Regions from separate parts of the Sphingobacterium sp. BN32 genome, predicted to be linked through region 1. Evidence: riboswitches for the same ligand, from Rfam matches in the RefSeq annotation. Region 1 holds a riboswitch; each other region holds the start of a gene.
What was found. A riboswitch is a leader RNA that binds a small molecule or an ion and turns the genes downstream of it on or off. The one in region 1 is predicted to bind S-adenosylmethionine.
Positions count from the first base shown of each region.

Region 2: linked by a shared signal. The riboswitch ahead of QYC40_RS15975 (methylenetetrahydrofolate reductase) and the one ahead of QYC40_RS10420 (O-acetylhomoserine aminocarboxypropyltransferase/cysteine synthase family protein) in region 1 are both predicted to bind S-adenosylmethionine.
Region 3: linked by a shared signal. The riboswitch ahead of metE (5-methyltetrahydropteroyltriglutamate--homocysteine S-methyltransferase) and the one ahead of QYC40_RS10420 (O-acetylhomoserine aminocarboxypropyltransferase/cysteine synthase family protein) in region 1 are both predicted to bind S-adenosylmethionine.
Region 4: linked by a shared signal. The riboswitch ahead of QYC40_RS08710 (5-oxoprolinase) and the one ahead of QYC40_RS10420 (O-acetylhomoserine aminocarboxypropyltransferase/cysteine synthase family protein) in region 1 are both predicted to bind S-adenosylmethionine.

Region 1 covers NZ_CP129963.1:2,469,993-2,478,200, forward strand. Annotated here, with positions in the region: gene ligA (NAD-dependent DNA ligase LigA) at 1-1,591, shown strand, start outside; gene dapA (4-hydroxy-tetrahydrodipicolinate synthase) at 1,620-2,498, shown strand; gene QYC40_RS10415 (hypothetical protein) at 2,611-3,045, shown strand; SAM riboswitch class I at 3,224-3,337, shown strand; gene QYC40_RS10420 (O-acetylhomoserine aminocarboxypropyltransferase/cysteine synthase family protein) at 3,573-4,880, shown strand; gene QYC40_RS10425 (homoserine dehydrogenase) at 4,944-6,125, shown strand; gene QYC40_RS10430 (LPXTG cell wall anchor domain-containing protein) at 6,365-6,544, shown strand; gene QYC40_RS10435 (sigma-54 dependent transcriptional regulator) at 6,603-7,985, opposite strand; RNA gene rnpB (RNase P RNA component class A) at 8,031-8,208, opposite strand, start outside.
Region 2 covers NZ_CP129963.1:3,752,077-3,760,284, forward strand. Annotated here, with positions in the region: gene QYC40_RS15960 (FAD-dependent oxidoreductase) at 1-341, opposite strand, end outside; gene QYC40_RS15965 (glutamine--tRNA ligase/YqeY domain fusion protein) at 435-2,105, shown strand; gene QYC40_RS15970 (DUF2723 domain-containing protein) at 2,189-5,203, opposite strand; gene QYC40_RS15975 (methylenetetrahydrofolate reductase) at 5,432-6,388, opposite strand; SAM riboswitch class I at 6,434-6,532, opposite strand; gene rimM (ribosome maturation factor RimM) at 6,612-7,139, opposite strand; gene QYC40_RS15985 (SusC/RagA family TonB-linked outer membrane protein) at 7,495-8,208, shown strand, end outside.
Region 3 covers NZ_CP129963.1:3,641,842-3,650,049, forward strand. Annotated here, with positions in the region: gene QYC40_RS15495 (hypothetical protein) at 1-8, opposite strand, end outside; gene QYC40_RS15500 (APC family permease) at 192-1,574, shown strand; gene metE (5-methyltetrahydropteroyltriglutamate--homocysteine S-methyltransferase) at 1,664-3,973, opposite strand; SAM riboswitch class I at 4,044-4,143, opposite strand; gene ahcY (adenosylhomocysteinase) at 4,509-5,825, opposite strand; gene QYC40_RS15515 (BrxA/BrxB family bacilliredoxin) at 5,991-6,401, shown strand; gene QYC40_RS15520 (amidohydrolase) at 6,512-8,161, shown strand; gene QYC40_RS15525 (hypothetical protein) at 8,162-8,208, opposite strand, start outside.
Region 4 covers NZ_CP129963.1:2,066,330-2,074,537, forward strand. Annotated here, with positions in the region: gene QYC40_RS08695 (tolB protein precursor) at 1-1,644, opposite strand, end outside; gene QYC40_RS08700 (transglycosylase domain-containing protein) at 1,694-4,018, opposite strand; gene rpoN (RNA polymerase factor sigma-54) at 4,247-5,710, shown strand; SAM-I-IV-variant riboswitch at 6,359-6,452, shown strand; gene QYC40_RS08710 (5-oxoprolinase) at 6,510-6,767, shown strand; gene QYC40_RS08715 (DUF2891 domain-containing protein) at 7,145-8,208, opposite strand, start outside.

The DNA.
Region 1 (8,208 bases):
AGTGACCAACAACGTACGCACCATTCGCAGTATTCCGCACCAATTAAAAAAGGGGAACTATCCAGATAACTTTGAAATCAGAGGCGAGATTTTCATGCATAAGTCGGCGTTTCTTCGTCTGAACAAGGAGCGCGAAGAAAATGGCGATCAGACCTATGCTAACCCAAGAAACTTTGCTTCAGGCACCATAAAGCTACAGGATTCCGCAGAGGTTGCTAAGCGACCATTAGACTGCTTCCTCTATTTTCTGTATGCTGACAATAGAAATAAACTATTCGACAGCCACTGGCAGAGTATTGAAGCTGTAAAAGATTGGGGGTTCCATGTTTGTGAGCACACGAAACTATGCAACAATATTGATGAGGTACTAGATTTTATCCATTATTGGGATGAAGCCCGACATAAGCTATCCTATGAGATTGATGGGATTGTTATTAAAGTAAATGATTATGCGCAGCAGGAAGATCTTGGCTTTACAGCAAAGTCTCCACGTTGGGCAATCTCTTATAAATTTAAAGCAGAGCGTGTTGAAACCATCTTGAAGAGCATTAGTTATCAGGTTGGAAGAACAGGCGCTGTGACGCCAGTTGCTAATTTGCAACCGGTACTTTTAGCGGGAACTACCGTAAAGCGGGCTTCTCTGCACAATGCTAACGAAATTGCACGTTTGGATCTGCACGAAGGCGATACGGTATTTGTAGAAAAAGGTGGTGAAATTATCCCAAAGATTATTTCTGCGAATGTCGAGAAACGTCCTGCAGGGGCTGTTGCTATTGTCTACCCGACGCATTGCCCGGAATGTGGAAGCGAGCTGATCCGTCAGGAAGGCGAGGCTGTACATTATTGTCCGAATGAGGATGGTTGCAGACCGCAAATTGTTGGAAAGCTTCAGCATTTTATCGGTCGCAAGATGATGGATGTGCAAGGTCTTGGTGATGAAACCATCGAAACCTTCTTCCGCTTAGGATTGGTCTCTAAAATTTCCGATCTCTATGCATTGAAAGACCATCAGGATAAGTTGGTAGGTTTAGAACGTTTTGGTCAAAAGTCTATCGACAACATGCTAGCCGGTTTGGAGGCATCGAAACAAAAGCCATTTGAGAAAGTGTTATTTGGCTTGGGGATCCGTCATATCGGTGAGACGGTTGCGAAGAAATTAGCACAGCATTTTAAGAATATTGATGCAATCGCAGCTGCTTCTGCACAAGAGATAGAATCTGTTCCGGATATCGGTTTCCGTATTGCGGAAAGTATACATTTTTACCTGAACCAGCCTGAGCATTGGGAAGAGATTGAGAAGTTGAAAGCGGCGGGTCTGCAATTTGAAATAGAAGAGAAGGAAATAGTGCTTGCGGGCGACGGTCTTTCTGGTCAGACTTTCTTGATATCAGGTGTATTCGCCGATTACTCTCGAGAAGAACTTACGGCATTGATAGAATCGCATGGCGGGAAAATGTTAAGCGGAATATCTGCAAAACTAAATTACCTGGTTGCAGGGGATAAAATGGGGCCATCGAAATTGGCAAAAGCTGAGAAGCTGGGCGTTCCGATTATTTCGGAAGGCGAGCTGTTGGCAATGATTAACAAATAGAATACATAAATTAAATAATTATATACGAATGAATGAGCTTCAAGGAGCAGGCGTAGCGATCGTTACACCTTTTAATGCAGACGGATCTGTTGATTATGAGACCCTAGGTAGGCTGATTGACTACCAAATTCATGGGGGAATTGATTACATCGTTTCTTTGGGAACAACTGGCGAAACTGCCACGTTGTCGAAGGAGGAACGAAAGCAGGTTTGGGCATTTACTTCGAAGCATGTAGATAAGCGTATTCCGTTGGTGGCCGGCATTGGCGGTAACAACACCATGGAAATTGCAGAGCAAGTGAAGACTTTCGAAGTTTTGGATTATATCGCCATTCTTTCAGTATCTCCTTACTACAATAAGCCAACGCAAGAAGGAATTTATCAGCACTATAAAGCTATTGCTGAGGTTTCTCCGCTTCCGATTATCTTATATAATGTACCAGGAAGAACAGGCAGCAATATGACTGCTGCAACAACTGTGAGGTTGGCAAATGATTTTAAGAACATTGTCGCCATCAAAGAGGCATCAGGTAGCTTTGCGCAGTTCAGCGAGATTCTTCGCGATAAGCCGGCGGACTTCATGTTGATTTCCGGTGATGACCCTGCTACCCTGCCGATGATCGCTTTGGGTGCTGTAGGTATTATCTCAGTTGTTGGAAATGCTTATCCGAACAAGGTTTCTGCATTAGCTCACCTATGTTTAGAAGGTAATTTTGAGCAAGCAAGAATCATACATTCGGATCTTCTGCGCATTACCGACCTATGTTTTATCGAAGGAAATCCTGCAGGTGTAAAATACATCCTGAAACAGAAAGGTTATGGTGATGACATCGTTCGATTACCGTTGGTACCTGTTGGAAAACAGACACAAGAAGGCATAGATCTGGAGATCAAAAAACTTTCCTAGTATTTGTTTCTTAATCATTTGCAGAGATACAGCTACTAATGGATTTCTTTTCGCGTAAAGTTTTTATTTTAGGTATCTTTTTTGCGGATTGCAGACAAATAAATAACATAACATGGAAACCACAACAAACCAACAGCCTAAGAAAGGCGGATCAATGATCGGCAAGTTCATCAGCTGGACACTATTAATCGTTGTCCTAATCGTTGCAGGTTGGGTCTATTGGAATTACTACAATGTTTTTGGTGAGGGTGTAAAATCCGGCGTCTTGAACTATGCCGTGAAGAAAGGCAATATCTTTAAAACGTACGAAGGAAAACTGATTCAAGAGGGTTTTGGCGCAACGAAAACCGGCACAGGATTAACGAGCAATCAGTTTGAGTTTTCCGTAGAGAACGATTCAATATACCGTATTTTAGAAGTAAATAGTGGAAAGGTATTCGATCTTCACTATAAGGAATACCGTGGTGTGTTACCATGGCGAGGAAATACAGTCTACGTGGTAGACCAAATTATCCAAATGCGCGATTTAAAATCCGGTTCTTATTAAGCTGAGGCTATTATCAGATTGATATTTTTGCAAGCTTCTGAGTTCGATATTTTCAATACTTATCGCATTCAGAAGCTTGTTTATTAAAAAAACATTGCATAATTGATTTTAGCGATGTATATTTGCGCAGTGCCAAGCAATTGGTACCTAATCAAAACCCATCATTACGATTGGTCTTGATTTATAAAGAAGTGGCGAGAGACTGGCTCAAAGACCCACTGGCAACCTTCAATAACGATTGAAAAGGTGCCAATTCCTGTCCAAAGCAATTAAGCTGAGGAGCATATAAATGACAAAAGACTATGACTTCAACATTTACAAATTCTTTTATTGGATTTTCTAGCGGCAAACCTGCTAGCAATTCTTCCCTTACTATCTTTTTCGTCGTGAACACCTGTTCACGAATGCGCTAGTCGTCGGTATTCCCAGATTCCTTGGATAAGGAATTCTTATATCTTTACATGACGACCAAAGCTTAGCGACAAAAGAACATAATTCATTATTTATCATTTTAAAAAATTACAACAATGGCTGATATTAAGAACTTAAAATTTGAAACATTACAGGTACATGCAGGACAAGAAGTAGACCCTACTACTGGATCTAGAGCATTGCCAATCTACCAAACATCGTCTTATGTATTTGAGAATGCAGAGCACGGTGCTAATCTATTCGCATTAAAACAATTCGGAAATATCTATACCCGCATCATGAACCCGACAACGGATGTGTTTGAAAAACGCATCGCTGCATTAGAGGGAGGTGTTGCCGCAGTTGCTGTAGCTTCGGGACAAGCTGCACAGTTCATCGCTTTAACCAACATTTTAGAGGCTGGTGATAACTTTGTATCGGGTGCAAACCTCTACGGTGGTACATACAACCAGTTTAAAGTTTCTTTCAAACGCTTAGGCATCGAAGCTCGCTTTGCAGAAGATACCGACGCTGATAAAATTGAGGCTTTAATCGACGATAAAACGAAAGCTATCTACGTAGAAACGATCGGTAATCCGAGCTATAACATCCCGGATTTCGACCGCATCGCTGCTGTTGCGAAAAAACATGACCTTCCATTGATCGTTGACAATACATTCGGTGCTGGTGGATATTTGTTTAAGCCATTGGAGCATGGAGCGAACGTAGTTGTTGAATCCGCTACAAAATGGATCGGTGGCCATGGTACGAGTATCGGCGGTGTGATCATCGATGGTGGTAACTACAACTGGGGCAATGGAAAATTCAAGCAATTCTCTGAACCATCCGAAGGATATCATGGATTAGTGTTCTCAGATGTATTTGGTGAGAATGGTCCTTTTGGAAATATACAATTTGCTATTAGAGCGCGCGTGGAAGGCTTAAGAGACTTCGGCCCTGCCCTATCTCCATTCAACTCTTTCCTATTGGTACAAGGCTTAGAAACCCTATCCCTACGCGTACAACGCCATGTGGATAATACTTTGGAGATTGCACAATGGTTAGATGCTCATCCACAAGTGGAGAAAGTAAGCTATCCTGGATTGAAGAACCATCCGTATCATCAGAATGCGCAGAAGTATTTGAAGAATGGATACGGAGCAGTGTTGTCATTCACTGTTAAGGGCGGCGTGGAGAAAGCGAACGACTTTATCGATGCTTTGCAATTGATCAGCCACTTAGCGAATGTTGGGGATGCAAAGACTTTGATTATCCACCCTGCTGCAACTACGCATCAGCAGTTGAGCGCTGAAGATCAAGCGAAAGCCGGCGTTCTTCCAGGACAGCTAAGACTATCTGTAGGTATTGAGCACATCGACGATATCAAAGCAGATTTAGAGCAAGCTTTTGAGAAAATCAAATAGGTATCAGCATCAATAGATCGCAGATTAAATTAAAAAACGAAAAAAGAACACTAAAAGAATACCATGAGTAAAAAACTTGTTATCGGGATGTTTGGTTTCGGCGTTGTCGGCCAAGGATTATACGATATTATCAAGACGAAGGATTTAAATCTAGAGATTAAGAAATTTGTTATCAAAAATCCTGATAAGAAAAGAAGCCTTCCAGCTGAACTATTCACTACCGATGCAAACGCTATATTAGAAGATCCGGAAATCAATACCGTTGTCGAGTTAATCGACGATGCTGATGCGGCATTTGAGATCACGAAGCGTGCCTTATCTACTGGCAAGAACGTTGTGTCAGCAAACAAGAAAATGATTGCTACGCATTTAGAAGAGCTTGTTGAGATTCAACATCAGTATGGTACTTCGCTATTATATGAAGGTGCGGTTTGCGGAAGTATTCCGATCATCCGTAATCTGGAGGAATATTATGACAACGAATTATTGCACTCGGTGAGCGGTATTTTCAATGGATCATCAAATTATATTCTTTCTAAAATATTCAACGAAGATCAAAGCTACGATGTTGCTTTAAAGAAAGCACAGGATTTAGGTTTTGCAGAGACCGACCCTACCTTGGATGTGGGAGGCTTTGATCCTAAGTTTAAGTTAGCGATTGTTGCTTCGCATGCTTATGGTCTTTATATCAACCCGGACGAAATCCTTAACTTAGGTATCGACACCCTAGGCGATGCGGATATTCGTTACGCACGTGAGAAAGATTATAAGATTAAGCTGATTCCACTAGCTAAAGAAGTTGATAATCATCAAGTCGTTCTCTATGTCCTACCGAAGTTCATCAAAAAGAGCAATATCCTGTACAACGTAGAAAATGAGTATAACGGCGTATTGGTGAAAGCAGCCTTTGCCGATGAGCAATTTTTCTTAGGAAAAGGTGCTGGCGGCCACCCAACAGGCTCTGCTGTATTATCGGATATCACGGCGTTACGCTATGATTACCGCTACGAATACAAAAAACATTTGGATGCACAGCAAGTTGAGTATACAAAAGACTACAAAATATCCGTATATTTCAGATATGATGATGAAGATGTCTTAGAAAACATCAATTTCATCAATATTTCTGAACGTTTTTACAGTGAAAATCACAAATATGTGATTGGAACAATAAATATTCAGGAAATAATCGATAAAAGAGCCGTGATTCACCAGAAAGGAAATTTCATAGCCGAAATAATCTAAAATTGAAAAGGAGAAAGCGCAATAATTATTGCGCTTTTTTTTCTGCAAGTATCTGTTTCCAGAGGCCATCAAGAACTTTCATCCCTGTTGGTTTTCCAAAGAAAACATGAACGTTTTTATGTCATCACAAAGGCATTATGCGCTTAAAGGAAGAACATTTCTTAAATTCAAGAAAAACGACATGGTTTTTGCTTATTATATTTATTATATTTAGAAATAAACTTTAAATCTTGAGTATTATGAGAAAATGGAATGTGTTGGCTTTGTTGAACTTGGCGACTTTAAGCCTCTTTGCGCAGGATACGACCTCGCAGGTGGCAACCTCGTCTAACTCAACATTTGTCGTGATCGGTGTGGTTTTATTAGTGGTCGTGATCTTTATGCTCTACCGAAAACAAAAGAGAAAATTCAACGACTAAGAAATATAAGTTAACGACAAAGGCCTCGCAATGCGAGGCCTTTGCCGTTATATACTGTCTAATCTCTTTTGAGACCAAACTTCTCAATCTTACTATATAAGTGACTGCGTTGAATATCCAAATCGTCCGCTGTCTTAGAAACATTCCAATTGTTCTTCTCCAATTTATACTTAATGAATTCGCATTCGGAGAAATCTTTAAAATCTTGGAAAGAAGTGAACTGTTCGAAATCAAAACCTTCCTTCGCATCTGAAGAACCATTAGATTTCTGTGTTTGCGACACACCCTCTGGATTAGCAAACATACGAACGTCATTCTCGGTAATCTTCTTATCACAAAGAATAATAAGGCGCTCGATCATATTGCGAAGCTCGCGGATATTACCTGTCCATGGCAGAGCTTGCAAAGCTTTCATCCCATCCGGGGTAATTGTCTTCACCGGCATGCTATATTCAGCACAGATTTCCTCGCAAAACGCCGTTGCTAACGTTGGGATATCGTCTTTACGCTCAGTTAGTGAAGGTACGTGAATTAGGATCACACTTAAGCGATGGTACAAGTCCATACGGAAGTTGCCATCTTCAATTTCCTGAAGTAGATTCTTATTGGTCGCCGCAATAACACGCACGTTGACATCAATTTCCTTCTCACCTCCCACACGCGTAATCTTATTTTCTTGCAAGGCACGCAATACTTTCGCTTGTGCAGAAAGGCTCATATCACCGATCTCATCCAAGAATAGTGTTCCGCCATTCGCCTGCTCGAACTTACCGATACGCTGCTTAACCGCCGACGTAAATGATCCTTTCTCGTGTCCAAATAGTTCCGATTCGATCAATTCTGAAGGAATAGCCGCACAGTTAACCTCGATTAGAGGAGACGCCGCACGCATGGACTTCTCGTGCAACCAACGCGCAACAAGTTCCTTACCAGCACCGTTGGCACCCGTAATCAAAACTCTAGCTTCCGTAGGAGCGACTTTGTCAATAGTATCTTTAATCAAGCTGATGCCTGAAGAACTACCTAAGATCTCTTTTGTTTTTGAAAACTTACGCTTCAACACCTTAGTTTCCTTGACTAAGGAACCTTTCTCCAGCGCATTTCGAACGGTTATTAAGAGACGATTAAGGTCTAAAGGTTTTTCAAGGAAATCGAAGGCACCTTTACGAGCTGCTTCCACAGCAGTTTCGATCGTTCCATGACCAGAAACCATAATAAACGGAACATCGGAGAACTCCTTCGCAGTGCTCAACACTTCCATTCCATCCATCTTGTTCATTTTGATATCGCAAAGAACAAGATCAATTTTTTCCTTTTTTAATATTTTAAGTCCATCTTCTCCGTTGTCGACATCCAACACTTTATAATCTTCATATTCTAAGATATCACGTAAGGAACTACGTATCGGACGTTCATCATCGATGATTAAAACTGTGGTCATATTATCACTTTCAAGTTTATCGGTAAAAATTAAACATTAACTAAAATAGAAGCAAACTTTATAAGCCGGGTTCTGTATCCATTGCTGGACTTCTATCATTTATCTAGGCTTGCATTTACACGCAAGCTCAATCAACCTACCCATTACGAGTACCCGAAGGTAGAAAACGAGCAGCCTTCTAATCTCGCAACCTATTTGGTCTTTCAACACACGAGGTTTACCG
Region 2 (8,208 bases), 1.3 Mb from region 1:
CTGTTTGACGCTAGCCTTGGGCTAAAATCAGTCTTCACGGTATTCGCTAGCACCTGGTCTTTGGTTTTGCTCATTGCCATATCCATCAGCAATTCCATCCAAATCCCTCCATTCAGATGATACTTCTGATCAATAACAACTTTCTCACCGGAATTGCTCGCTAAAAAGTCTAAATTATCGATTACTAAAATCGTCTCGACATTAGACTTGCCGGCTTGAACAGCAGCAGCCCAGCCCACAAAACCATCAGCATAAATAAGCATCTTCGGCTTCGCCTTTTTTTGCGCGAAAGTCAGCAGCGGAAGTACCAAGAAAATCAGCAGTAAAAATCTAAATCTCATATTGATTATTTAATATCCCGAAAATAAGTAAAAAGCAGTAAGTATTCGGTACCATCTCATCCATTATATCGATGAAATACCTAACTTTGCTACATGGTAGAAGAAGAAAAATCATTGAATTTTATTGAAGAGATTATCGAAGAGGATCTTCGAAATGGGAAGAATGATGGGCGTGTGTTAACCCGCTTCCCTCCCGAGCCTAACGGCTATCTTCATATCGGACATGCAAAATCCATCTGTTTAAACTTCGCATTAGCACAGAAGTATAACGGAAAAACAAACTTACGTTTTGATGATACCAACCCGGTAACGGAAGATGTGGAGTATGTGGATAGTATCAAGCGCGATATTCAATGGTTGGGATTCCAGTGGGCTGAAGAGCTGTACACTTCCGACTATTTCGATACTTTATATTCCTATGCTGTAGACTTAATCAAAAAGGGTCTCGCTTATGTAGATGATAGTACTGCTGAAGAAATCGCAGCAGCAAAAGGTACGCCTACAGAGCCTGGAACTCCTACACCTGCACGCAGCCGTAGCATCGAAGAAAACCTTCAGCTATTTGAAGAAATGCGCGATGGCAAATATAAAGATGGTGAAAAAGTATTACGTGCGAAAATAGATCTTGCAAGCCCTAACATGCATATGCGCGATCCTATTATCTACCGCATCAAGCATGCTCATCACCACCGTACAGGAGATAAATGGTGTATCTATCCGATGTATGATTTTGCACATGGACAATCCGACTCCATCGAAAAAATCACGCATTCTGTTTGTACTCTAGAATTTATCCCACATCGCCCATTATACGATTGGTTGATCGATAAATTAGAGATCTTCCCTTCAAAACAATACGAATTTGCTCGCCTTAATTTAAACTATACGGTAATGAGCAAGCGTAAGTTGCTGCAATTAGTAAATGAGAAATTCGTTGAGGGTTGGGACGATCCACGTATGCCTACGATCTCGGGACTTCGCAGACGCGGCTATACACCGGCAAGTATTCGTAATTTCTGCGAACGCATCGGTATACAAAAGCGTGAAAACATGATTGATGTCAGTCTGTTGGAGTTCTGTATCCGCGAAGATTTAAATAAAACAGCATGGCGCCGAATGGCAGTTCTTGATCCAATTAAGTTGATCATTACGAACTATCCTGAAGGCCAAGTTGAGGAACTACACGGTGAAAACAACCCTGAAGTAGAGGGTGGCGAAGGGTCACGTACTATTCCATTCTCAAAAGAGCTTTGGATCGAACGTGAAGACTTTATGGAAGATGCACCTAAGAAGTTCTTCCGATTAGGCCCGGGTCTTTCGGTACGCTTGAAACATGGCTATATCGTTACTTGCACAGACTTCAAGAAGGATGAGCAAGGCAATGTTACAGAAGTTTATTGTGAATATGCGCCCAACTCCAAATCAGGAGAAGATACTTCCGGCATGAAAGTAAAAGGAACAATCCACTGGGTGTCGGTTCAACATGCTAAAGAAGCGGAAGTGAGACTTTACGACCGTTTATTCCATGATGAAAATCCGGCTGCCGCTGAAGATTTCAAATCTTCAATTAACAAGGATAGTTTGCAGATCATCGAGAAAGCTTATATCGAACCAGACTTGGCAAACGCTGAGGTTGGAAAGGGCTACCAATTTATCCGCCTAGGATACTTTACCCCAGACAATAAACTTTCAACGGCTGAAAAACCAGTGTTCAACCGCACGGTGACATTGAAAGACTCTTGGGCTAAGGAAGCAAAAAAGTAATTTCAGAAAATTATATAGAACAAAAGAGGAGCAAATGCTCCTCTTTTGTTTTATTTAAACTCAACTTATTATTAATAACCCACTTAACTCCCCTGCAGCCAAGCCTGCTCATACTTACTCCAAACCCGATTCCCTTCAGCTATCAATCCCTCATCACCGATCTGTTTCAAGATAGCCTGATACCTTTCCAACGCCCCTAAGCCAAGCTGAATACTATACAGATCATAGCCCTCAGAAGTTTCCATTATCCCCTTCTGATAATTCAACTTCTCGTCGATCGCTTTGATATTCTTTGCGGCCAGTTCTTTAGCTTTATCAAGCTCCTTCACCTTCACTAAGGTATCAGCAACTATGGCATTCAGATAGCTCTGACGCATGCTCTTCGGTTCCTTAGGCTGATGCGCATAAGCGACCAAGGCTAGCTTCTTCGCTTCCGCAAGCTTACTCTTCTGCACTAAACTCTCCAATCCTTGCGCATATAGATTCGGCTGCACATAAGAATCATAGATGAAATTAGAATCCGTATCAAAATAGTCAAGGGTCTTAATATCCGACCACTTGAACTTCTCTACCGCATTCGTATAGATTGCCTCTGTATTGATCAAAGTAGCATCATCCGCTTGTTGACCGACTTCTACCGGCATCAAACGATACACTAAACCTTCCGACGCCAGGTACTTATCCATGCCCATGAAAATATCACTAGGAGCCTGCTTTACAAAGTAAATTGGTCGCTCCCAATTGTTATTTTCCAACAAGCCCATCAGGCTCAGCTCAGCTCGCGACACATAATTCTGATTATAATCCCACTGCATATACTCCGGAATCGCATTTTCCCATTCCTGCGGAACTACCTTATTCTTCAAAACTTGCGCTCTATCAATCTTCAATTGCAACTTCTTGGTCGGCATCACATTCACATACTCCCCAGACTGCAATTGCATCATATTCTGTTGGTTATCCGACAGCATAATATCCAATACGGTCTTCACATCGGTATAACCCTCTACCCCCATATCATAAACCTGAATACCATCCCGTTGCCCACGCTTTACCTTATCATAGGCAAACCCCAATGGCAGAGCTTTCGACTGGTTGATATCCGTTAAAGCCTGCTCCACATACCAATCAGACTGCAGATATCCATAATTCAACACGCGCACATCCGGTCTAACACCTTCTACCTCTTGTAAATACCACAGCGGGAAAGTATCGTTATCCGCATAAGTGAATAGGATGGCATTTGGTGCACAAGAATTTAACATGTTCATGGCGAAATCCCTGGTCATCATTCGCTCCGAGCGGTTATGATCATTCCAATTTTCCTTCAACAGCAATGTCGGTACAGCCAATAAACAGATGGCCGAACTGGCCAAGGCTAAGGTTTTCGCCGGAACCTTCACCAGGCTCTTCAACAAGTCTACAACAGCAATGACCCCTAACCCAATCCATATCGCAAACACGTAGAATGAACCCGCATAAGCATAATCTCGTTCTCTAGGCTGATTAGGCGTCTGATTCAAATAAATCACGATCGCTAAACCCGTGAAAAAGAACAGCAGTCCCAAAATAGCAGTATCCTTCTTGCTCTTCTTCAACTGCCATAATATTCCAAGAAAACCAAGCAATAAAGGCAAGAAGAAATAAGTATTCCTACTCGGATCCTTTAACATGCTATCCGACAGATGCGACTGACCCGGCAGGCGTAGATTATCAAGAAATGTAATTCCCGACAACCAATTGCCCGCATAAACCTGCCCCTGACTAGGGACATCGTTCTGACGGCCAACAAAGTTCCACAGAAAATAACGAGCATACATATGGTTCAACTGATAATTGAAGAAGAACTTCAAATTATCACCCATAGTAGGCGATTGCCCTTCAGGAATATTTAAATACTGACGATAAAATGCAGCATGCTTATCGCTATATATCCTTGGAAACAACATCTCCTTGTCATACACATAGCGGTTATTGCTGCTAATCTTGGTATAGCGATCAGCATCCTTTCGATAGGTCGAACCCGTAGTCATATCGATAGGACGAGCATCGAAACTCTGCCCTTTAAATAAAGGCTCCGATTGATATTGCTCTCGACTTAGATAACTCAATAAATTAAATGCATTATCCGGATCATAATTATTCAACGATATATTGGTTTGTGCGCGGATCAGCAACAAACTATACGACCCGAATCCTAAAAAGATAAAGCTCAAACTCAACAGCGCCAAATGCATAATCGGCTTTGCCTTACGACTCGCATAATAAAGCCCGAAGACAATCCCTCCGACTAATAGCGCGATGAAAAACGCCACACCCGATCCAATCGGAAGCCCCAGACTATTAACAAAGAAAAGATCGAAATTAGCAGCAAAGCGAACGCTATACTGAATAACACCCCATAGCACAAATGCTAAGGCCAATACGCCCCAACCTAAGGATTTAGCAATCCCCTTCCACTCGACCTTACTCGTCTTGCGGAAGTAAATCATCAAAGCGATGACTGGGATAGTCAGCAGATTCAACAAATGCACGCCGATGGAAAGCCCCATCACATAGGCAATGGCCAATAACCACTTATTGCTATCCGCTTCGTCGGCTCTCGCATCCCATTTCAACGCCAACCAAAACACAACGGCGGTACATAGCGACGACATTGAATACACCTCCGACTCCACTGCCGAGTACCAAAAAGAATCTGTAAAACTATAAGCTAATGATCCGACAATCGCGGCACCCAAAACTTGATATAACTTTGCCGAAGTCCATTCCCCATCTTGCAAAACCAGCTTCTTCGCAATCGCGCTGATTGTCCAAAATAAAAAAACAATGGTCAACCCACTGAAAATTGCCGAACCAATGTTCATCCAATAAGCCACTTTACTGACATCCCCCATTGCAAAATTCGAAAACACATTCTGTATCATCAGAAACAATGGTGCTCCAGGTTGATGAACAACCTCTAATTTATGCGCCGAAGCAATAAATTCGCCCGTATCCCACCAGCTGCTGGATTTTTCAACACTCAATATATAAACTATTGTTGCCAGGATTCCACAGCTCCAGCCGAGAAGGTTATTAAGTTTTTGAAAGCTCATAAGAGTAAAGGTTAGTTTTTCGGAATAAAGATAAACTGAAAAGCAGCAACTGCACTCCGCTTAACAAATTTTAACAGAAATCAAGCCCCCAAACAACTCGCCCAATAAAATATTAAAAATAAAAAACCAAGACTCTCGTCTTGGCTCTTCTATCTTATATCACAAAACCGAGTCTAAAACATCGGCTCCACGCTCTAATATCTGATGTCTAAAATCTAATCTCTAATGCTAAACCAACTTCTGCACAATCTTCTTCGTTGGCCCCGGATTACTCATGGTATAGAAATGCAAAACTGGCGCGCCAAACTCAATCAGCTCTTTACACTGCTGAACCAACCATTCCTCACCTACCTGACGTACATCGGCATTTGTTTTACACGCATCCACAGCATCACTCAATTCCTCAGGAATATCCAAGTGGAAGATACGAGGAAGCGTGATTAGTTGGTTCTTCGTGGTCAACGGTTTTAGGCCCGGGATAATCGGAACATTGATGCCATGCTCGCGACACTTCGTCACAAATTCCTTATACTTCTCTACGTTGAAAAACATCTGTGTAACAATAAATTCTGCGCCCATCTCTACCTTCTTCTTCAACCATTTAAAATCGGTGTTGAAGTTTGGCGCCTCGAAGTGCTTCTCCGGATAACCCGCCACACCGATACAGAAATCGGTCTTCGCCGAGCTCTCGATATCCTCATGCAGATAACGACCGTTGTTCATATCCACCACCTGCTCCAAAAGATCCGTTGCGTAGGCATGCCCACCGACGGTAGGGATAAAGTCTGAATCGCCTTTTCTCGCGTCGCCACGCAGTACTAAGACATTATCAATACCCAAGAAGTTAAGATCGATTAAAGCATTCTCCGTTTCCTCCTTCGTGAAACCGCCACAGATCAAATGCGGAACCGCATCCACCTTGTACTTACTCATAATCGCAGCACAGATAGCAACTGTGCCGGGACGCTTCCTATAGGCAACACGCTCTAACAAACCACTGGAATGCTGCTTATACAAGTAATCCTCGCGATGGTAAGTAACATCGATAAAAGGCGGATTGAACTCCATTAGTTCATCCATTGTCTTGAAAATACTCTGGATTCCCTGTCCTTTTGCCGGCGGCAATAACTCAAATGAATATAGGGTCTTCCCCTTTGCGTTCTTAATGTGGTCTACGATTTTCATAAATTTCCTTTAGGCTTAGAGAAAACGCAGCGATACCTGAGTTTCAGCTTATCTTTCCCTAACGGGGTAGAATTTAGCACCTTGTCAAGGGACAGGTTGCTAAGGCTTCAGCGGGTCTAGTCCCTCTGCCTTTCTCTATAAGCGAGGGCTAATATCGCTAATAGAAGCAAGAACTCAAAATGAAAACCAGAAAATAAAATGGAAAAATAACGAAAACCTCGTTCTATTGCTCGAAATACATATCGATCAGTCCTTCAGGAAGTCGAAGTACAACAACCTGTTCCTCAGGATCTATCCCTACAATGAAGTTTTCGTTCAATGGAAACATCACTTCCGTGCCATCCATATCTACGGTAGCAATAAACTGTTGCGGCATCTCTTGCACCTGCGTAATCTCGCCCAACTCACCCTCCTCCTCTTCTATCGCAACATAGCCTACCAAGTCTGTATATCGGAAATCATCAGGATCACGCTCAGGTTTCTGATCCAAGGGCAAATACATTTTCTTGCGGATCAAGGGGTGCGCCTTATCGATATGGTCAATATCCTCAAAAGTAGCGTAGGCCGTACTATTATTATACATCTTCAGCGTATCAACGAAATAGGGTACTAACTTCTTGTTGACCTCGAGAAACAAAACATCAAAATCCAAATCCATATAGTCCTCAAATTCAAAGAATAATTGAACTTCTCCTTTCAACCCGCGGGTTTTACTTATGTAACCTATATAGAATGTTTGATCGATTGTCATAGCCTGAATTAAAATGCAAAAATACAGAAATAATCGGACAATAAAACGCCTTGCGAAAGCTAGACGATCACTCTGAAATTTAACAATTAGGAAAATCAAAAAGATATAAAAATCAGGTAAAAGGCGACCATCTAATCGATTGACAACTAGTTGTTAAAACAACCTAATGTTACCAAAATGTTACGTATTCACCAAAAACGATATTTACACGCTGTTGCATATGCAATCGTTTGCATCAAAATACGCAAACGTTTGAGTTCAAAAAGCATATAGCATTCTATTTACAAAAAGTTAATATTGTCGCAACAATACTAAATTGTGTAGCCAAAATCTACTTTTATTAAACACGACACTTATGTGCAAAAAAAGATTATCCAGGGCATTTCTTGCCAGTACATTTTATCCAATTACATCTGTGCTGACATTAGCCCTACTTACTCCCGATGCCGTGCTTGCATCTAACCTCAAGGAATCCAGCTCGATCCATGCCGTTGCTTTCCAAGAAGTAATAACCGGTACGATCAAAGGTGCAACAGGAGCATTATCCGCTGTCACCATCAGCGTGAAAGAAAATCCGAAAATCATCTCTTCAACAGACGAAAATGGTGCTTTCTCGATCGATGCCAAAATTGGCCAAACGCTAATTATTTCTGCTGTAGGTTATGAAAAGGTAGAGCGGAAAATCGAATCCAACAACATGACCATCAATTTGGAAGAATCAGTAAATTCTTTAGATGAGGTCGTAGTGGTGGGTTATGGTATTCAGCAAAAGAAAGAAAGCTTAACTGGTGCATTGCAAAATGTGAGCGGCCAAAAGCTTAGAGACGTGACGACCCCTTCTGTGGAGAACATGTTGAACGGTAAAGCTGCTGGTGTATATGTTGCACCAAGCACCGGTAAACCGGGAACACGCGGTGCAGTTGTTATCCGCGGACAAGCCTCGGTAAACGGTGTAACTAGCCCACTTTGGGTAATCGATGGGGTAATCGTGGGCTACGGTCCTGGCGATTTAAACCCAGATGATATTGCCAACCTAACGGTCTTGAAAGATGCTGCTTCAACATCACTT
Region 3 (8,208 bases), 1.2 Mb from region 1:
CTGTTCATATTGTTTTCTTCTTTTATTTCAAAACAATAACGATAACAAATAGTTTGAGCTATTCTATTCTTTCCAACGACTTGCTATTCGAAAGTTGCGATAAACCGGTGTGAGTCAGTAAGCTAAAATTTTAGACTCCCCCTTAATTTGTTTCAATTTATTTGTACGTTTATTTTTATAAATCCTAAATAATGAAAAAACAATTATCCCTCTGGGATGGAATCATGATTGTCATGGGTTCGATGATAGGTAGTGGTATCTTCATTGTGAGCTCAGATATGATGCGACAACTTGGCTCCGGATATTGGCTTATTGCCGTATGGTTGATTACCAGCATTGCAACCATTGCAGCCGCAATATGTTATGGCGAGCTCTCCTCGCTGTTCCCAAAAGCAGGCGGACAATATACCTATCTCACAGAAACCTTCGGTAAAATGACGGGCTTTCTTTATGGCTGGAGCTTGTTCGCTGTTATTCAGACGGGAACAATTGCAGCCGTCGCAGTTGCCTTTGGCAAATTTACGGGCTACCTCTTCCCGCAACTAAATGATGCCCCTCCGCTTTACCAAAACGGCAGTTTCATGATCACCTGGATGCAGATCCTCGCTATTCTCGTCATACTCCTGCTGACCTATATCAATACAAAGGGAATACAGAGCGGAAAAATCGTACAGTTTCTTTTTACATCCTCTAAAATCATTGCTTTGATCCTGCTAATAATTGGGGGCGTCTATTTAATAAAATCAAATTTCTTCTTCGAAAACATTTCCTACAGATGGCATGCCTTTCAAAATCTAAAAGGGGAAGGCTGGACTAGTATTTCTGGGGCTACACTGATGGGAGGAATCGCTGCTGCAATGGTAGGTTCCATTTTCAGTAGCGTAGCATGGGAGAATGTGACCTTTGTAGCTGGTGAAATGAAGAACCCCAAACGTGATGTCGTGCGTTCTATGGTGATTGGGACCACCTTAGTCATGGTCTTGTATCTATTCTGTAATTATGTTTATCTCTCAGCACTCAACCGCGATGAGATTGCATTTGCGGCAAACGACAGGGTTGCCGTAGCAGCGGCTGAAAAGCTGCTGGGACATAGTGGCACTATTGCGATGGCCTTGTTGGTTATGGTTTCGACATTTGGCTGTGTGAATGGAATTGTGCTTTCTGGTGCTCGCGTATTTCAGACAATGGCAAAAGACGGCCTTTTTCTTAAACAGGCGATCGCGAACAATAAGCATGATGTTCCCGAAAGATCGCTGTGGTTACAAGGGATATGGGCATCCCTACTGTGCCTTAGTGGACAATACGGTAACCTATTGGATATGGTGTCCTTCGTTATTGTCATCTTCTATATGATCACCGTATTTGGCGTCATCTATCTGCGCGTGAAGAAACCTACGCTAGAAAGAAGTTATAGAACATTCCTCTATCCGATTACGCCATTGATCTATCTCATTATAGGAACTGTATTCTGTGTGCTATTAATCTTGTTCAAGCCGAACTATACCTGGCCAGGATTTATCCTCATTATGATGGGTGTACCAATCTATTACCTGAGCATACGAGCAAATAAATAGCATAGTCGCCGGAAATAGCACAAAAAAACGGTCTGCATATCACTACGCAGACCGTTTCATACGATATTTTATATTACTACAAGCTAAGTTTATTCAGCTCTTAAAATCTTAGCGGCTTCCACCATAGATTCTAGTGCAGCTTTTGTCTCAGGCCAAGCACGAGTTTTCAAACCACAGTCAGGGTTAACCCATAATTGCTCAGCAGGAACTACCGCTTTTGCTTTACGAAGTAAATTCACCATTTCTTCCGTGCTAGGAACACGTGGAGAGTGGATATCATATACACCAGGACCAATATCGTTAGGATATTTAAAGTCAGCAAATGCATCTAATAATTCCATTTGAGAACGTGAAGTCTCGATTGTGATCACGTCAGCATCCATTGCAGCGATATCTTGGATGATATCGTTGAATTCTGAATAACACATGTGCGTGTGGATCTGTGTATCATCATCAACGTTTGACGAAGAAACGCGGAATGAACGTACAGCCCAATCTAAATATGCTTGTTGATCACCTTTACGCAATGGTAAACCTTCGCGAATTGCTGGCTCATCAATTTGAATAATCTTGATACCTGCTTTTTCTAATGCTTGAACTTCGTCAAGAATAGCTAAAGCGATTTGGTATGTCGTTGTCGAACGAGGTTGATCGTTACGTACGAAAGACCATTGTAAGATCGTAACAGGACCTGTTAACATCCCTTTCACTGGACGGTTAGTCAATGATTGTGCATATGCTGACCAACGTACAGTCATATCTTCAGGACGGTACACATCACCATAAATTACCGGAGGTTTAACACAACGAGAACCGTATGATTGAACCCATCCGTTTTGTGTGAATGCGTATCCTGCTAATTGCTCACCGAAGTACTCAACCATGTCGTTACGCTCGAATTCACCGTGTACTAATACATCGATATCTAATTCTTCCTGTAAACGGATTGTTCTTTCAGTTTCTTCTGCGATCTCTTTGTCGTATTGCTCTTGTGTGATTGCACCTTTTTTCAAGTCAGCTCTCCATTTACGAACATCTTTCGTTTGTGGGAATGAACCGATTGTTGTTGTTGCGAATCCTGGCAAGTTAAATTTCGCTTGTTGAGCAGCTTTACGAGCATCGAAGCCTGAAGTACGTTTTGCGTCTTCATCAGTAATGTTATTAACGCGCTCTTTAACTTCAGGTTTGTGGATTAATGGCGATGTACGACGGCTTTCTGCAGCAGCTTTGTTTGCTTCGAAACGCTCTTGCGTCGCAGCATCAACTTCACCATCTGCTAATACGGCTAAGTCTTTAACTTCCGCTAACTTTTGTTTAGCAAATGCTAACCAGTTTTTAACTTCTTTAGGAAGCGACTCTTCGTTATGCTCGTTATCTAAATCGAAAGGAACGTGCAATAATGATGATGAAGGAGCAACCCATACGCGGTCTTTTCCTAAAGCATCTACTGCTTGTTTGATTTTTACTAAAGAGTTTTCGTAGTCATTTTTCCAGATGTTTCTTCCTTCAACAATACCTAAAGATAAAGTCAATGAAGCTGGAACTTTTGATAATATAGTGTCAAGCTGATTTTCACCACGAACCAAGTCTAGGTGTAAAGCGTGAACCGGAAGACTAACTGCTGTGTCTTCGTTGTCACGTAGCGCTTCGAAATAAGTAGCAACGATTAATTTAACGCCTTTCGCAGCAGCAGCAAGTTTTTCAAAAACTTTACCGTACAATGCGCGAGTAGCATCATCAATATCAAGCGCTAAGAAAGGCTCGTCGATTTGAACGTATTGAGCACCAGCTTCCGCTAATTTTGATAAGATTTCTTCGTATACAGGAAGTAAGTTGTCGATAAGGTCGATACGGTTAAATCCTGATTCTTTTTCTTTACCTAATAATAAGTAAGAGATTGGGCCAAGGACAACTGGCTTAGTTTCGATACCCAATTGTTTAGCTTCGTTATATTCGCTTAAGAATTTTTCAGAAGTTAATTTGAATTCTTGGTTTTTTACAAACTCAGGAACGATATAGTGGTAGTTCGTGTCGAACCATTTTGTCATTTCCATAGCCGTAACATCTACGCCACCCTCTTGGAAACCACGTGCCATCGCAAAATATAAGTCTAAGTTATATTGGCGATCGATTTTATTTAATAATGAATTGTAACGAGCAGGGATTGCACCTACAGTTAAAGATAAGTCTAATACTTGATCGTAAAAAGAGAAGTCATTTGATGGGATCAAATCGATACCCGCCTCTTGTTGAGTCTTCCAGTTGCCTTCACGGATTTTCAGTCCAGCTTGCAATAATTCTTCCGCGCTAATTTTTTTCGCCCAGTAAGCTTCGTTAGCTTTCTTTAGCTCGCGGAATGCACCCACACGTGGGTAACCTAAGTTGTTCGTTAATAACATACAGTATTGAATAAATTTTTAATCTACTATTTTACTTTGCTAGAGAAGGCCACTTAGGACTAGTGAACTTGGCTTATCATTCCTTTTTAAAGGTAGAATTTAGCACCTTGTCAAGAGACAGGTTGCTAAGGCTTCATCGGGTCTATTCCCTCTGCCTTTCTCTATAAGCGACGGCTAAGATATGGAGAAGATTTGAATAAAACAAAAAAAGATTTTAGATATTAGATTTTAGACATTAGACTCTTGTTTGAACAAAAAAAGTAGTTAGTATTTAGTAGTTAGTAGTTAGACCTAGGGCGGAAAACCATTTTTAGGCATTAGATAAGAGAACCTGTCTTGAAGCAGGAAACGAAGGATTCAAGGATTGACAGGATATTTGGCATGCGGTAAAAGTGAGGGACAAATTGCCCACCATAGGTCTTTATACTAAGTACTAAATACTAAATACTATTTCAAAACAAACCAAAAAAAAGAACCTGCATTGCTGCAGGTTCTAAAATCTTACATCTAATATCTAAAATCTAGATTCTAAAATCTAGTAACGATACGCTTCCGGTTTGTAAGGACCTTCTACGGTAACACCGATATAGGCTGCTTGTTCTTGTGTTAGTTCCTCTAATTCTACACCGATATGAGCTAAGTGCAAACGAGCAACTTTCTCATCTAGGTGTTTAGGAAGTGTGTACACTTGTTTTTCGTATTGGTCTGTATTAGTCCACAACTCCAGTTGCGCAAGCGTTTGGTTAGTGAACGAGTTTGACATCACGAAAGAAGGGTGACCAGTCGCACAGCCTAAGTTTACTAAACGGCCTTCAGCTAATAAGATAATATCTTTACCGTCGATGGTATATTTATCAACTTGCGGTTTGATTTCCACTTTAGTCGATCCGTAGTTTTCGTTTAACCAAGCAACATCGATTTCATTATCGAAGTGTCCGATATTACAAACAACTGTTTTATCTTTCATTGCTTTGAAGTGTTCTGGACGAACGATATCCTTGTTACCTGTCGTCGTTACAACGATATTAGCTTCAACGATCGCATCAGCCATTTTCTTCACTTCGAAACCTTCCATTGCTGCTTGCAACGCACAGATAGGATCAATTTCCGTAACGATTACGCGAACTCCCGCTGAACGTAACGATTCTGCAGAACCTTTACCCACATCGCCGTAACCTGCTACAACCGCAACTTTTCCTGCTAACATTAAGTCTGTAGCGCGACGGATCGCATCTACTAAAGATTCGCGGCAGCCATATTTATTATCAAATTTCGATTTAGTAACCGAGTCATTTACGTTGATTGCTGGTAAGTGCAATGTACCGTTTTTCATGCGCTCGTATAAACGGTGCACGCCGGTTGTAGTCTCTTCAGAAAGACCTCTGATGCCATCGATTAACTCAGGGAATTGATCGAACACCATATTGGTCAAATCACCACCATCATCTAAAATCATATTTAAAGGTTGACGTTCTTCGCCGAAGAATAAAGTCTGCTCAATACACCAGTTGAATTCCTCTTCGTTCATCCCTTTCCAGGCGTAAACCGGAATTCCCGCTGCAGCGATTGCCGCAGCCGCATGATCTTGTGTTGAGAAGATGTTACATGATGACCAAGATACATCTGCACCTAATTCTACCAATGTCTCGATTAACACAGCAGTCTGAATCGTCATGTGCAAACAGCCGGCAATACGAGCACCTTTTAAAGGTTTAGAAGCACCAAACTCTTTACGAAGGCTCATTAATCCTGGCATCTCTGCTTCTGCCAATTCTATTTCTTTACGACCCCATTCTGCTAAAGAGATATCTTTCACTTTGTAAGGTACGTAGGTAGTTTCTAATGATGACATAAATAATCTTTATTTTAGTTTTTTGCGATACAAAATTACTTGATAGCCAACTCAATTCAAAATGCAATAGCATTATACCTGTAGAAATTGACATTAACTTGAGGAACCTTGCTTGACGTAACTCAGTTTTAAGACTATATTTGCATAAACTAAAAAGTAAAGAAAATGTACCCAGAATATCTAGTAGCTCCAATGCGTCAAGAACTTGTAGACGCAGGATTCCAAGAATTAAAAAGTGTTGAAGAAGTTGATGCAGCGATCCCTTCTGAAGGAACTGTGTTCGTTGTTGTAAACTCCGTATGTGGTTGTGCGGCAGCAAATGCACGCCCTGCTGCGAAAGCTGCAGTAAAAAACGCTAAACATCCGGACAAATTAGTTACGGTATTTGCAGGTATGGAAAAAGACGCTGTAGATAAAGCACGCCAGTATATGTTGCCTTATCCTCCATCGTCTCCAGCAATGGCATTATTTAAAGATGGACAGCTAGTCCACATGATAGAAAGACACATGATTGAAGGCCGTCCGGCTCAAATGATTGCTGACAACTTAGTCGCAGCATTTGACGAATACTGCTAACAATCTTTGTATTTTGAATTTTGAATACTGAAAAAGCTTCTTTTATTTTTAAAAGAAGCTTTTTCTTCATACAGACTTTTCTTTGTATTTTTAGCGATCAACCAACAATTATGAGAAAGGCAAGCCTTTATATTTGCATACTATTCAGTATATCCCTTTTGTTTTCCTGCACCAGCAATCAGCAGATTGACTTAATCGTATACAACGCCAAGGTGTATACGGTAGATTCTTCGTTTCGAACGGTTGAAGCCATCGCCATTAATAATGGTGTTTTCATAGACCGCGGGAATTCGCAAGACCTACTCAATAGATACAATGCTAAAGAAAAGATTGATGCTGCCGGCAAGTTCATCTACCCCGGATTTTACGACTCGCATGGACACTTCTTCCTCCTGGCGGATGCTATGGACGAAGTCAATCTCTTGGGCACGGCTTCCTATGATGAGCTCCTCAGTAGATTACAGACTTATATAGCGGCAAATCCGGATAAGAAATGGATTATTGGTAGTGGTTGGGATCAAAACCTATGGCCGGATAAGCAATTCCCGACCAAAGACTCTTTGGATAAATATTTTCCGGATGTTCCAATCTTCCTTTCTCGTGTAGACTACCATGCTGCTTTGGTCAATAGCAAAGCATTAGCAGCAGCCTCTATCGACAGTGTTTTTATGGTCGAAGGTGGACTGATTTCATCGAATGAAGAAGGTGAATTAGACGGTATCTTGTTGGACAATGCAATGAAGCTCGTTAGCGAGCATATTCCGGTGCAGAACAACGATGTTCTGGTGAAGATGCTTCAAAGAACCCAAGACTCATTATTTTCGGTAGGATTAACCAGCATAGTGGATGCAGGTTTGACCGAACAGCAGATCGACGCACTGAAAGTCTTTTACAACGCCGATTCTTTGCAGATTCGTAACTATGCGATGGTCGCTGCCAATGCGAAAAGCGTAAAGAATTACCTGCGTTCCGGTACCTTTGAGTCTGAGCGTTTAACGGTACGTTCCTTTAAGCTTATGGCAGATGGGGCCCTGGGCTCCCGCGGTGCCTGTTTACTGCACCCCTACCATGACGCGCCGACGAACGGCTTTTTATTGCAGAGCCCCGAAGAATTCGACGATATAATTAAGCAATTAGCTAAAAGCAATTTCCAGGTAAACACGCATGCCATTGGAGATTCTGCCAATCGTCTTATCCTGGACACCTACGGCAAATATCTTAAGGATTCGAAAGACCGTAGATGGCGTATTGAGCACGCCCAAATCATTGCACCCGGCGACTTTAAGAAATTTAAACAGTTCTCCATTATCCCTTCTGTACAGCCTACGCACGCGACTTCTGATATGTATTGGGCAGAAGAACGCTTGGGACATGAGCGCATGAAGGGAGCTTATGCTTATCGAGATTTATTGGAACAATATGGATTGCTCGCTTTGGGAAGCGATTTTCCCGTGGAACATTACAATCCCTTATACGGATTCCACGCAGCAGTTGCTCGCGTCGACAAGAACAATTTTCCGAAAGGCGGTTTTCAATTCGAGAATGCCATCACCAGAGAACAGGCTTTACGCGGCATGACGATCTGGGCGGCCTATGCTTGTTTCCAAGAGAAGAAAAGAGGAAGCATAGAAAAAGGCAAGGATGCCGACTTTATTATCCTGGATGAAGACATCATGCAGGCTGCTCCGGAAAAGCTCCGCGATATTAAAACCCTGCAAACCTTCGTGGCAGGTGAATCAGTCTTTAAAAGAAATAGATAACTATAAATTAGCGAGCTCATGTAGCTCGTTTTTCTTTTGTACACGGT
Region 4 (8,208 bases), 400 kb from region 1:
CCCGGTAAAGAAATCTGTCATACGTGCTACTTCCTGCGTTTCAAAGGTATAACGATACATGTTTCTATAGCCATCACTATTGGATAGGAAATAGATATCCTTTCCATCGGATGAAAAGTGAGGATTCAAGTTATTAGCACCTGGAAACACATCCAAATTTGTAATCTTCTTTGTCGCAACCTCAACGAACGCCAAGTTCATCGGAATATCCACTGTACGGGAATCCGAACTTAAAGCCACGCGGTCTGTACTGAACACGATATATTTTCCATCACGCGAGAAACTCGGTTGAAAGTCGGAAAATTTATCATTCATCAACTGCTCAACTTTTTTCGTCTGTAGATTATAAAGGTAAATATCAGAATGGCCGTTTGCTAAACCGGAGAAAGCAACATGTACGCCATCCGGTGACCAAGTAATATTCGTGAATTCCGAAATCTCGCCCATCGCCTCAACCGAGACGGACTTCCCGGTCTCCACATCAACGACCATCAATTTATTCTTACCCTCGCTAAAAACCGAGAAAGCAAACTTCTTGCTATCAGGCGAGAAAGTTCCGGCGGATTCTAAGAAGCTAAATTCATCAATATCTTTATTGGTAAGCCGGCTGCCGAGCTTTCGAATAATCTTCCCGGTCTCCGCATCTGCCAAAAATAAATCTATGCTGAATAAATCAAGCTCCGATAAGAAGGCTACATATTTACCGTTTGGCGATATCGCCGGCGAAACGTTCATTCGATCAGCATTCTTCGTGGTCAATAAAGCTTGACCGATCGGTCTTGATGTCGTATCCTTACCAGAGTTTCGGTAAGTGTTCTCCATACTGTTTTTCCACAAAGTAGACATCGTTTGCGCATCATATCCAAAAACACGACGTATACCATGCTCATAACCATACTTCGCCGTTTCTATAAACAACGGCATAATTACCGTATCCCCGTAGGTAGACCCGATGTAGGACCAAAAGGCCTGTCCATAGCGATATGGAAAATAACGGTTCATCTGCTGTGTCATCTGCCCTAATGAAGGCAGATCGTTTCTAGCATAGGCATCGCGCATCCACATGGAAGTAAATGCGTCTTTTTTTCCGATGGAAAAATACTCCGCCATCCCCTCTACCATCCATAAAGGAATATTTGCCACATTCTCCAGGCGCGTTGAATCTCCGCCCTCGATCAATACACGATATTGAAATGCATGCACCATCTCGTGACCCAATACGTGACGTGTTTGCTGATTGATCTGCATAATTGGCATCACCACACGTTGCTTAAAAGCTTCCGTCACACCGCCCGTCCCTACGCTGATCTCACCGCTAATCGCAGTGGTCTGTTGAAACTCCGGATGATTGTTGTAGAATATGATAGGGTTCTTTCTGAAGAAAGTATCTTGGAATACCTGTTGATGTAACTCATACCAAACTTCACTTTCCTTAGCCAACCAATTCATCATCGAATCGTTCTTCAAGTAGTAGTATAAGTTAAAGTGCGGTGTTTCATACACCTTGAAATCCAATTTCTTATAGCGCATTTTGTTCTGCCCAAAATATTGCGCATTCACCATCTGAGGAAACATTCCTAAAAACAGTAAAAAGCATATTGCAGCAGCAAATAGCTTCGATAAGCGTGTTTGGTTAAATTTCATAGACTAAGAATCAGTATATAAAAGTAAGTATTTCAGCCAGTATTTTCAATTACTCTTGCCCTTGCTGTTCGCCCTCAATCTCCTGCAGGATCTCCGGCAAAGTCAGCGCCGGCACTTCCGTTTCCCCTTCTACAGCACCTGAATCCTGCGTATCGCGTGTCGAGCGAACGCGAGGTCCCGGACAATTATAGGTCTTTTTAATCTCAACTGTTGGTTCCGGGAACTTCCCAGTTGTAATGCCCAATTCCGGACGTTTATAAAGTTCTTCCAAGTAGACTGCGAAGATCGGCAAAGCAGTTTTCGAGCCTTCTCCCGTCGCTGAACTATTGAAATGTATGCTCTGTTCATCACAGCCAACCCAAACACCAGTCACCAAATCCTTTGTTACGCCCATGTACCAGCCATCCACGTAATCGGAAGAAGTTCCAGTCTTTCCACCTATCTCGTTCTCGTTATCGAACAAATCCCATTCCCATAGCGCCTGCGAAGTACCGCCAGACTCTTCGATCGTACCACGAAGCATATAACCCATTAGCCAGGCATTCTCCGGACTAATAACCTGCTTCTGCTCGGATTTAAACTCAGCTAATACCTTCCCATCTTTATCTTCGATGCGCTTCACCAAAATAGGCTCCGTCTTTTTACCAGCATTCATAAACGTGCTATATGCACGAACCATCTCAAAAACAGAAACCTCATTCGACCCCAATCCTACAGAAGGAACAGATTCTAGTTTGCTGTCAATTCCACAGGTATGTGCCATCTTGACGACATTGTCCCAACCCACTTCTTCTGTTATCTGAGCGGTTACTGAATTTAATGAACGAGCTAAAGCATGTCTTAGCGACAGTTCACTGTAAGAAAAACTCCAATCGGCATTTTTAGGCTCCCAAATCTCGTTCTCGCCTTTGTTATTAACAAATTCTATCTTAACCGGTTTGTCGGTATATTTATCGCAAGGCGTTTTCCCAGCTTCTAGTGCGGTAACATAGGCAAACGGCTTGAATGTTGATCCCGGTTGACGCTTGGCCTGGTTGACATGATCGAACTTATAGAAATCATGATTGATACCGCCCACCCAAACTTTGATCTCACCGGAATACGGATTCATAGACATCATGCCTGTATTCAACATGGAGATATAATGTTTTAAGGAATCCATTGACGAATATTCTACCTTTTCCATACCATCCCAGGTAAATACTTCCATCTCCTTTTTCCTATTCAGCTCCTCGAATACCTTCGCCTCATCCTGATATTTCTCTTTTAGATACGCAAAAGCCGGTAATTTCCGCGCCTGATCTTCCAAGAAATTCGGAATTACATTTCCCTCCTTATCGCGCCAGGGTTCTTGACCAGACCATATATTGTCTAGCCTACGCTGCAAATCCTTCATTTTTAAGGCAACAGCATCTTCGGCAACCTTTTGCATACGCGAATCAATCGTCGTATAGATCTTTAAACCCGAAGTATAAATATCAACTTCGTTCTCTTCAGCCCATTTTTCCAACCACTTCTCAACGGCGGTACGCAAATACGAATCGTTCGAGTTGCGAACTTCTTGATTATTCAAATTCAACCCCAGAGAGTCCTTCGACAAAGTCTTTACCTCCTCCGGCTTCAAAAAGCCCTCTTTCTGCATCTGCCCCAACACGACGTTTCGACGAGTTAATGCATTTTTAGGGTTGCGAATAGGGTTGTATAGGGTTGTTCCTTTCAACATTCCGATGAGCACGGCAGCTTCATTGACAGACACCTCCGACGGCAACTTATCAAAATAGCGCACCGACGCCGACTTGATGCCGTAAGCGTTATTGCTAAATGAAACGGTATTCAGATACATCGTAATGATCTCTTGTTTGCTGTACTTATTCTCGAGCTTGAATGCCGTCATCCATTCTTTGTACTTCGTCACGATAATTCCCACGCCAGGAATCTTACCGAGTAAGCCTTGTGAATCTTTATATCGAGTTCGGTATAGGTTTTTCGCCAACTGCTGGGTAATGGTACTTGCTCCACGATCGCTTCCTCCTACCGTAGACAATACGCCGCCGAATAAGCCAATAACATCCACGCCATTATGCTTATAAAAACGCACATCCTCTGTCGCAATTAATGCGTTAATGATATTGGGAGAAATACTATCGAAAGGAACCGGATCGCGATCTTGTTTGTAATAGCGACCAATTAAAACGGAGTCTGCAGTATAGAGTTCTGAGGATACATTTAAGCTGGGCAACAAAATCTCTTTCTTCGTGGGACATGCTCCAAACAGGCCTAGAAAGTTGATTTGTACCGCGCAAGTAAATAAAATAACAAAATAGATAATTATCAGTGCGATACGCAAGAATTTGTTTTTAACCCGTCTAAACATGAGGTAAATATGAGCAAAACTTTGGAAAAAACTGTATTAAAACGCCTAAAAATGTACTTAGGTTTAAAAATTAACGAATTTTAACAGTTCGTGTTTTGAAGTACATTTCTCCTTGTGAATGAACAAGTATTGCCACAAAAATTATACCTAAACCCAATTCCCTAAAATAATATATTGATCTCCATTAAATAATATTCGCTATTTTTACCATGATTTATAATCGGGGACATGTTAAAACAAACGTTACAGCAGAAATTATTACAAAAATTATCGCCTCAGCAGATTCAATTTATCAAACTTCTTCAGGTGCCTACGGTATCGCTTGATGCTCGTATTAAAGAAGAATTAGAAGAGAATCCTGCGCTTGAAGACGGCAGTTTGGCCAATATGAATGAGCCTGTCGAGGAATATCCAGACAAGGATCCTGACGATGATTTTAACGCAGAAGATAGCAGCTACGAAGATGAATTTTCCGTAGATGAATACATACAAGAAGATGATTATAAGGACTATGGCGGCGGCTACGATTCGGATGACGATGATAATAAGAAAGAAATGCCTATCGCTATCCAAGATTCATTCTTCGAAAATTTACAGAACCAGCTTGATTTATTAGCCCTTTCCAATAAAGATTACTTAATCGGTCAACAAATCATCGGCAGCTTAGACGACGATGGTTATTTACGTCGCCCTATCCCCTCATTGATTGACGATTTAGCATTCTCGCAGAACGTTATCGTTGAAGAAAAGGATGTGGAAGAAATGCTGCGTATTATTCAGGAGTTTGACCCAGCGGGCATTGGGGCGCGCAGCTTACAAGAGTGTTTAGCAATACAATTACGCAAAAAAGATCAGGAGAACCCGATTATACAAAAGGCCATGCAGGTGGTGGAAAACTATTTGGAAGAATTTACGAAAAAGCATTACGACAAAATCGAAAAGCAGTTAGGCGTAAATTCGGAAGAGCTGCGAGACATTGTCAATGAAATTCTTAAACTGAACCCCAAACCGGGAGATTCGGGAGCAGCAGCAGGAAAACAACTTCATATCATCCCCGACTTCCATATCAGCAATAACGACGGTGTGCTACACCTAACGCTTAACGGCAGAAATGCTCCTGAGCTACGCGTATCCCGCTCCTACCAGGAGATGTTTGAACATTATGAGAAAGCGGAAAAGAACGATAAGAAGATGCGCGAAGCGGTACAGTTTGTAAAACAGAAACTCGACTCCGCAAAGTGGTTCATCGATGCCATCAAACAAAGACAACAGACACTCCTAAAGACCATGAACGCCATCATGGAATATCAATACGAGTATTTCCTAACCGGAGATGACCGCATGCTTAAACCTATGATCTTAAAAGACATAGCTGACCGCATTGAAATGGATATTTCAACTGTATCCCGCGTCGCAAACTCCAAATACGTACAAACGGAATTCGGCACGTTCTTGCTTAAGTCTTTCTTCTCGGAAGCTATACAAACAGAATCTGGCGAGGAAGTATCCAATAAAGAAGTAAAGAAAATCCTTGAAGAATGCATCGCCAACGAAGACAAACGCAAACCACTTGCCGACGAAAAACTTACTGAAATCCTAAAAGAAAAAGGTTACTCCATCGCTCGTAGAACGGTCGCAAAATACCGCGAAGCCATGAATATTCCGGTAGCGAGGTTGAGGAAGGAACTTTAGGTAGTGATTAGTATTTAGTAGTTAGTACTTAGTATTTAGACCTAGGGCGGCTATAGATTTTGGACATTAGACGTTAGATATTAGATTTTAGAGCAGGGCGCCGATTAGGCGCCTTTATTTTTGGTTGATTGTTTTTGAAGAGACAGGAGATATTTTTTTCAGTTGTTTTGACACTATGGTTTGTCTTGAAACAGGAAAGGAAGGATGCAAGGATAGACCAGGATCCTGTCAATCCTTAAATCCTTGCTTTCCTGGTTCAAGACAAAAATCTAATGCCGCCCTAGGTCTTTATATTAACTACTAAGTACTAAGTACTGAAGACTAAATACTAGAGACTAAATACTAAAGACTAACTACTATCACCCAACAGCAACTCAACCCTTCGTCGACTCAAACCCAATGCAAACCCAATGCAAACCCAATACATACCCAATTCAAACCCAATGTAAACCCATTGTTTAACCCTTTATCAACCCAATCATAACCGCTCCAAAAGGGCGCTTATTAGGTTATAAAAAGCTTTTGATAAAAGCCATATATCTACTAGTATCATTTGAAGCATCTTGCCTCTCCCTACATGCTTCAGATCATCCTGAAAAATATTTTTTTTGAAAAATTTGGAATTTTAAAATAATATCTACTAAATTTGTAGAGTATTCAGAATTGCCATAGCAATACCAACCGAGTGAAGACACCGCGGTGGTAAAACAATACGGGTATCATGCCAAAATAAACGCAATAGCTTTATTTCACCCTTTCTGAATGCAATTATGGTTAAACCCTTTTAATTCTTAATTGTATGTCAAACACAAAACCATTACAACAGCACCTTGAAGAGCAGTTTAAGAACTACTCCACTCAAGAACTTGTCATTCTCAACAACGACATCGTAAAAACAAATTGGGGAACAAGTAAATCTGCATTTCGCACTGCCTTATTATCTGCATTATCAAAAAGAGGAATTGATCTTTCGGCAATTATCTCGAAGGAAGATGGAATCACACTGATACAACGAGTAGCAGTACGCTTGGAAGCGAATAGACTGGTTGCAATCTAATAGTAGTTAGTATTTAGTAGTTAGTAGTTAGTATTTAGACCTAGGGCGGGAATAGATGTTTTACGTTAGAGATTTGGTTTTGTCTTTCAGCTAGAAAATGAAATGACAGGTTGGCTTGAACCAGGAAAGGAAAGATAAAAGGATATACAGGATCCTGCTAATCCTTAAATCCTTCCTTTCTTGGTTCAAAACAAACTTTCCTGATTCAAGACAAACTCTCTCTTCCTGTTCAAAAACAAACCAGCAAAAAGAAAGGCGCCTAATCGGCGCGCTGCTCTAATTTCTAACATCTAATACATCACTCCTATTCCCGCCCAAGGTCTAACTACTAACTACTAACTACTAACTACTAACTACTAAATACTAAGTACTAAAGACTATTCCCCAGCAAGCGCATACAACGCAAAGGTCCCTAGCCAGTGTGAGCCCATGTAGTCATCTTTTGCAGAGATATTTCCGATGGAAAATGCGATATGGTTTTCAGCGATTGCTTTCAGGGCTTCCAGTTCTGGGATTTGTTTTACGATTCCTTTTAAGCAGACAGCTCGGCTGTAATTTAGACCATCTAGATGCACTAACTTTCCATCAGTCCGATCTTTTACTACGGCCGGCTCTAACTTAAAGTCTTTATCAAAAAGAACGGGCATAAATGTCTTTAGCCAAGCATTATAATCCTGCTTATTCATTACTTTGCTCATCAGAAATGCTTCTTCCAAACAAGGTGAGAGGAAGTCATTTCCACTAGGTTCATATGCCAGATTACAGTTGACATCCTGTTTGTAGTAACGAAGGCTATGTTCTTTAATTACTTCTTCGAAGGATTTGTCGCCCACGGTACGTGCATAATCTAGCGACAGGGAAAGACCGAAAGCTGTGTTATCATGCTGCCCGGTACGTATCGGGTAAAGTTGCTTCGGAAGATACTCCTTGTAGCGCTGTACTAGTAAATCGACTAAGGGTTGTAAGGCCTGCTCCCAGCGTTTTGCATCCGGGTCGTTCCAAGTGTGCAGCTCCTCCTGCAATTTAAAAAGCCATGCCCAACCGTAGGTACGTTCAAACCCGAGATTATTCTTATCCTCAAAAAAAGCTTTCTCGATGATTACATTATCAGCAGTAATATGCTGATTAAGAACTTTACGAACCTCTCCATTAGCGTCCAGTTCTGGAAACTGCTTCATGAGCTTCACGATAGACCAATATCCGTGGACTGAAGAGTGCCAGTCGTAGCATCCGTAAAACACGGGGCGCAGGACTTTAGGTGTTTTTAAATCGACTTCCGATGCAAGAACCTGACCAAGTTTATTCGGATACTCTATCTGTAAACAATGTATTGGTAGAGCAAAGATATCTTTCGCTAGCGTTGCTGTAAGATGAGTTTTTTCAATTTCGGTTTTTTCTTTTTTAACGGTTTCCGATTGACATGAACTAAAAATACCGGATA